Regions from separate parts of the Micromonospora sonneratiae genome, predicted to be linked through region 1. Evidence: riboswitches for the same ligand, from Rfam matches in the RefSeq annotation. Region 1 holds a riboswitch; the other holds the start of a gene.
The links. Region 1 has a riboswitch for cobalamin ahead of ACFQ4H_RS17670 (peptidase). Riboswitches for the same ligand answer to the same signal wherever they lie in the genome.

Region 1 (3,408 bases):
TCGCCTCCCTCCTCGATACTGGCCCGGCCCCTGTTCCAGCTGACCCGGGTTCCGGCCGGTCCTTGTTCCAACTGGTCCAGGTTTCGGCCGGTCCGGGTCACCCGGCCGCTGGGTTCCACCCGTCCGCTGATCCGGTCGGTCGATCCGGTCGGTTCTGCCCAGGCGGCCGAGCCGGCCTGGGCAGAACCGTAGTCGCATCAGGGGGCGGGGACGCCAGGTGCGGCACCGGCCCCGAAGGACCAACCCTCCACCGAACCCGGTGCCGGGTCGTAGCTGCTGGCACCGGAGGTGCTGTAGGACCAGGCACCGCCACTGGGGGCGTGCCAGTACGACCAGTACGCCGTCGCCGGTGGCGTGTTGACGCAGGGCTCGGTCGCCGACGTCGGCAGGCCGTTGATCCGGCAGACGAAGGCTAGGCCCCAGCGGGCGGTGCCGGTGACGGCGAAACCGGCACCCTGTAGCGCGGCGAGTCCGGTGGCCGGGTCACCCAGGGCGCAGCCGACCTGCACCCCGCCACCGAGCGCGGTGAAGTCGACCACGACGGTCACACCGGTCGTGCCGGTGCAGGCGGCAGCCTGCGCGGCGGGGGGTGCGGGATCGGCCGTGACCAGGCCGAACGCGATGAGGGCGGCGGCCAGCAGAGTGGCCAGTCGGCGGCGGACGGTCGGAACGGGCGGGTTCATGTCTTCTCCTCGGGACGGACTCGGACGGGTCACAGCCAGGCTTCGGCGATTCACTGCCGGACTCGGCCGGTTCACCAGCAGGCCAGGACCGGTACGGCCGGCGAGGCGTCGGCGGCCGTCAGGCTGGCGTATCCGGTGCCGGTCAGGCCGAGTACGGCCTGTGCGGTCGCCCGGGGAGCGGTGCCCGGGTCGAAGGCACCGCCGTCGTAGTCGACTGCGCCCCGGTCGGCGGTCCCACCGGCGCAGCCGACCTGCAACCCGACCAGGTACGTCCGGGCGCGTAGCCAGGCCAGCGGCTGACCACCGACGTGCAAAGCCTGGGCGGCCAGCCCGGTGCTGTTGGCGTTGGCCACCCCGGTGCCGTTGCGGAAGCTGCCATCCGTGGCCTGTGCCGAGACGAGCCAGTGCACGCCCGCCGCTGCGTCGGCGGTACGGCCGGCGGCGCGTAGCGCCTGTACCGCCAGCGCGGTCGCGTCCACGTCCGACTGGCAGACCGGCTGCTCCGGCAGCAGTGGATAGCCACCGTCGGCGCACCGGGTTTCGGCGAGGTAGCTCGCCGCCGTCCCGGGTACGCCGTCCGGCGTACGGGCCAGTGCCAGGATCGCGAACGACTGGCTGAACGTGTTGCTGTAGTCGCCCCAGGCGGAGCGGTCCGTGAACCGTCCGGTGGGTGCCTCCAGCGTACGGAGCCGGGCGACGAGGTCGACGCCGTTGACCGAGGTCGGGTCACCGCCGCGTACCTGGACGGCCAGCGTCAGCTTCGCGGTCGCACCGGCGTACGCCTCGGTGGTGCCGTCGCCGACGTAGCCGTCCCGGATCTCGGGCCGGGACACCCAGGCCAGCGCGGCGGCGCCCCGGTCGTCGGCGGTCCGGGCGGCGGCGAAGGCGAACACCGCATCCAGGGTCAGCCCCTGGTCCGGGTACGCGACTCCGTCGAAGACGACCTCGAAGCGTTCGCCGTCGACGAGTTGGCGGGCCAGCCAGCCGGCTGCCGCCCTGGATCGGTCCACGGTCGGCGGGGAACTGGTGGTGGCAGCGGTCGCACCGGTGGCGACCGTGAGGGCGGCGACAACGCCGCAGAACAGGGCGAGCAGGCGGTGCCGGCTCAGGCGGACAACCATCAGGAGCGCCTTTCCGGCCCGACGGGGGTGTCGAAACCGGACCGGCAGCGCCCTACCGGCGTGCACGGGTCTGGACTCCGACCCGTGGGCCACGACGGGTGGTGTGGAGATCACGTATCTGCCTGGGTATTCGGGCTCGTCGTCGAGAGGACACTCGACGACCTACCGTTGCGGGCCAGCGCCGGACTTCGACCGGACTTCCCCCATACGCAGGTACGTCTATTCAGTTCTGGCAGTCAGTCTTGCCACGGCGACGGTGGCTGTCAATGACGGGTGACCGTGACGGTTCTCCCACCGGCACCCCGATTCGCCCGCCCGGAACCGGGGACGGTTCGAGTTGGACCGGGCGAGGGGAGCGCCGCCGGCCGATTAGCGAAGGCTACCGCTGGGTAACAGTCCGGAGTAGCGTTGTCACCATCAGCGCTGGTATAGCCGTACCCGGGTCTAGGGGGTAGCCGTGACCACGACGCAGAACGACCGACCCACAACGGATGGCCCGGATGGCGCCGGGCCGTTGCCCGCAGAGGCCGGACAGGTTTCGGAGAAGGAGGCCCGGCAGGTTGCCGAGGCCGCCCGCGAGGCCGAGTGGGGTAAGCCGAGCTTCGGCAAGGAGCTGTTTCTCGGCCGGTTCCGGCTCGATCTGATCGACCCCTGGCCACGGGCTGATCCCGCGAAGAGCGCCAAGGCCACGGAATTCCTGGCCCGACTGGACGCGTACGTCCGCTCCGAGGTGGACGGGGAGCGGATCGAGCGGGAGGCGTCGATTCCGGACGACGTGTTCCACGGTCTCGCCCGGCTCGGCGCGTTCGGCATGAAGATCGACGAGAGGTACGGCGGACTCGGGCTGTCCAATCTGGACTACTGCCGGGCGTTGATGGTCGCTGGCTCGGTCAGCCCGGCCATCGGCGCGCTGCTGTCGGCCCACCAGTCGATCGGGGTGCCGCAACCACTGAAGATGTTCGGCACCGACGAGCAGAAGCAGCGCTTCCTGCCCAGGTTGGCCGCTGGTGAGGTCTCCGCCTTCCTGCTCACCGAGCCGGACGTCGGCTCCGATCCGGCCCGGCTGGCCACCACCGCCGAGCCGACCGAGGACGGTAGCGGTTACCGGCTCAACGGGGTCAAACTGTGGGCCACCAACGGCACCGTGGCCACCCTGCTCGTGGTGATGGCCCGGGTGCCGGCCAGGCCGGCGGGTCCGGACGGTCCGGCCCGGCGGGGTGGCATCACCGCCTTCGTGGTCGAGGGCGACTCGGACGGGATCACCGTCGAACGACGCAACTCGTTCCTCGGCCTGCGTGGCCTGGAGAACAGCGTGACCAGGTTCCACGACGTGGTCGTGCCGAAGGAGAACGTGATCGGTGGCGAGGGGAAGGGCCTGAAGATCGCCCTGACCACCCTGAACACCGGCCGGCTGTCGTTGCCGGCGATGTGCGTTGGCGCCGGCAAGTGGTCGTTGAACGTGGCCCGGGAGTGGGCGGCCGACCGGGTGCAGTGGGGTCGCCCGGTCGGTGAACACGAGGCGGTCGCCACGAAACTCTCGTTCATCGCCGCCACCACGTACGGCATGGAGGCCATGCTCGACCTGTGCTGCCTGCTGGCCGACG
Region 2 (3,408 bases), on a different contig from region 1:
GCCAGGTGCCCACCGAGGTACGCCCCGCCACTGGCCGCCGCCAACCCGAGGAAGCCGAGCATCCGGCCGGCACCGTGTCGTCCACTCAACCGGGCAGCCACCGAGCCGGCGTACAGGGTCGTGCCGATCGCGTTGGCCATCGCGTGGACCAGGCCGACCCGTCGCTGCTCCCGGGAGAGCGACGCCCAGTCGTTGGCCCCGGCGATCGCCGCCGGCAGCGCACTCGCGGTGCCCACCGCCACCAGCACCGTCGCGGCCCGTCGCTGGCCGGGGATCAGGTCCAGGATGGCGGTGCTGACCCAGGCACCGATGGGCAACTGCACGAGCGCCGGATGCAGCGGATGACCGAGGTTCACCCCGTGTAGGAAGTCCCGGACCCGCTGGTTCGGCAGGACCGAGAAGACGCCGTGTTGCAGCCGGTCACCCAGCCGGTCGAGCCGGGCGGCCCGCTCCAGCTTCGTCATCATGTTCCGCACCATCATCGTCCGCACTCCCGGCTACTTCCCGGCCGTACGGTGGCCAAACCGCCACCGGCACGCCGGCTGGGTGCCGGGAGCGTGGCTGACCTGCCGGAGCTGACGGGCAGACAACGACCGCCCACGATGATCCAGATCCACTCCCGTCAACCGCGACACGCCACACCATCTGGTGCGTTGACGTACCCCCAGCCACTACATCTAGGATCGGTTCATTGCTGGTCCACCCTTGCCCCTCCAGGCGGGTGGCCAGGCTTCGGCATCCATCCAGATGTCGCGGCCAAAGAGGGAACCCGGTGTGAATCCGGGACTGCCCCGCAGCGGTGAGCGGGAACGACCGCCGTCAACAGCACTGGATCACGGTGTCCGGCCGGAAGCCTTTCGGTCTGGACAGGCCAGCCGGATCTGGGAAGCGACGGCCAGTAGGCAAGCGCGGCAACGCGCCCTGCCCGCAAGTCCGAAGACCTGCCAGTAATGCGTGTCGGGCACCGACCCGTCCGACGCGCGTACCACCTCGGGGCCTCGCGGGAGGGCCGTCGAGACGTACGGGTGACTGCCGGAACACCGACCGGCGGTGATCCGGCGTGCCGACGTGTCCCCTCGCGAGTCTCCGGTCCGGCCGAGACGACGAGGAGCGAACATGACGGCAGCCGTGACCACCGCCCCGCCAGCAGCGGAGCCTGAGCAACAGCCCGACCACGGGCTGCGTACCGCCGTCGAGCGGCACCGGCACGATCTGCCCGACACCGATGCCGAGCGGGTGCTGGCCCTGGTCCGATCCGGGCGGACCCCGGGTGCGGGCCAGGACGAGCTGCTCCAACTGGCCATCTCCGCCGCCGCCGGGCTGATCGCCGAGGAGCCGCAGTACGCCAGGCTGGCCGCTCGACTACTCACCGAGCGCATCCGACAGGAGGCCGCTGACCAGGGCGTACGCACGTTCAGCGAATCCGTCGCGGCAGCAACCAGACAGGGGTTGCTGGATCCCGGCTTCGTCACCTTCGTCGCCGCGCATGCCGCCGAACTCGACGCCCTGGTCGACCCCACGGCCGACGATGCCTTCGAGTTCTTCGGCCTCCGTACGGTCTACGACCGCTACCTGTTGCGGCACCCGGAGAGCCGGAACGTGCTGGAGACCCCGCAGCACTTCTTCCTACGGGTCGCCACCGGCCTGGCCGAAACGGTCGAGCAGGCCGCCGACCTGTACCGACGGATGGCCAGCCTGGCCTACCTGCCCAGCTCGCCGACGCTGTTCAACGCCGGTACCCGGCACCAGCAGCTCTCCTCCTGTTTCCTGGTCGACTCGCCGAAGGACGAGCTCGAATCGATCTACGAGCGCTACACGCAGGTGGCGAAGCTGTCCAAGTACGCCGGCGGGATCGGTGTCTCCTGGTCCCGGGTACGCTCGCGCGGCTCGCTGATCCGGGGCACCAACGGCTACTCGCACGGGATCGTGCCGTGGCTGCGCACCCTGGACGCCAGCGTGGCGGCGGTCAACCAGGGCGGCCGGCGCAAGGGGGCGGCCTGCGTCTACCTGGACACCTGGCACGCCGACATCGAGGAGTTCCTGGAGCTACGGGACAACACCGGTGACGAGGCCCGGCGTACGCACAACCTGAACCTGGCCAACTGGATCCCGGACGAGTTCATGCGGCGGGTCGAGGCGGACGCGGACTGGTCGCTGTTCGACCCGAAGGACGTACCGGAACTGGTCGACCTGTGGGGCGACGAGTTCGACACCGCCTACCGGGCGGCCGAGGTCGCAGGCAAGGCTGTGAAGACCCTGCCGGCCCGGAGCCTGTACGCCCGGATGATGCGTACCCTGGCGCAGACCGGCAACGGCTGGATGACCTTCAAGGACGCGGCGAACCGTACCTGCAACCAGGTGGGCAACGGTGGCGGCGTGGTGCACCTGTCCAATCTGTGCACCGAGATCCTGGAGGTGACCAGCGACGGGGAGACCGCCGTCTGCACCCTCGGCTCCGTCAACCTGGCCGCCCACCTCGTGGACGGCGAGGTCGACTTCGCCGCGCTGGCCGACACCGTCCGGATCGCGGTCGCCGCCCTCGACCGGGCGATCGACCGCAACTACTTCCCGACCGAACAGGCCGCCGCCGCGCACCGACGCTGGCGACCGATCGGTCTCGGAGTGATGGGACTGGCCGACGTCTTCGCCGCGCTGCGGCTGCCGTTCGACTCGCCCGGGGCACTGGCGCTCTCCACCCGGATCGCCGAGGAGATCGCCCTCGCCGCGTACGACACGTCGGCCTCGCTGGCCGCCGAGCGGGGCGCGCACCCGGCGTACGGACAGACCCGGGCGGCCGGTGGCGTGCTGCACCTCGACCACTACCCGTCCGCCTCGCCGGTACGACCGGACGCCTGGGCGGCGATACGGGAGAAGGTCGCCCGGTACGGTCTGCGCAACTCGCTGCTGGTCGCGATCGCACCGACCGCCACCATCGCCTCGATCGCGGGCTGCTCGGAGTGCGTCGAGCCGCTGGTCTCCAACGTCTTCAAGCGGGAGACCCTGTCCGGCGAGTTCCTCCAGGTCAACCGGCATCTGGTGGCCGACCTCAAGCGGCTCGGCCGGTGGACCCCGGCGACCCGGGACGCGATCAAGACCGCCGACGGGTCGGTGGCCACCTTGGACATTCCGGACGAGTTGAAGACGCTCTACCGGACCGCCTGGGAACTGCCCCAGAAGGCGCTGATCGATCTGACCGCCGCGCGTACGCCGTACGTCGACCAGTCGCAGTCGCTGAACCTGTTCCAGGCCGCCCCGACCATCGGCAAGCTCTCCTCGATGTACGCCTACGCGTGGCGGGCCGGGCTGAAGACGACGTACTACCTGCGTTCCCGTCCCGCGACGCGGATCGCCCAGACCACCGTCAGAAAGGGTCCCCTGCTATCGCTGTCTGCCCTGGAAGGGGCCCTT

Region 2: linked by a shared signal. The riboswitch ahead of ACFQ4H_RS13730 (ribonucleoside-diphosphate reductase subunit alpha) and the one ahead of ACFQ4H_RS17670 (peptidase) in region 1 are both predicted to bind cobalamin.

Annotation. Positions count from the first base shown of each region.
Region 1 is NZ_JBHTMP010000025.1:72,869-76,276, forward strand. It holds gene ACFQ4H_RS17665 (hypothetical protein) at 198-683, opposite strand; gene ACFQ4H_RS17670 (peptidase) at 755-1,804, opposite strand; cobalamin riboswitch at 1,909-2,032, opposite strand; gene ACFQ4H_RS17675 (acyl-CoA dehydrogenase family protein) at 2,262-3,408, shown strand, end outside.
Region 2 is NZ_JBHTMP010000017.1:109,220-112,627, reverse strand. It holds gene ACFQ4H_RS13735 (Rieske (2Fe-2S) protein) at 1-476, opposite strand, end outside; cobalamin riboswitch at 703-963, shown strand; gene ACFQ4H_RS13730 (ribonucleoside-diphosphate reductase subunit alpha) at 1,117-3,408, shown strand, end outside.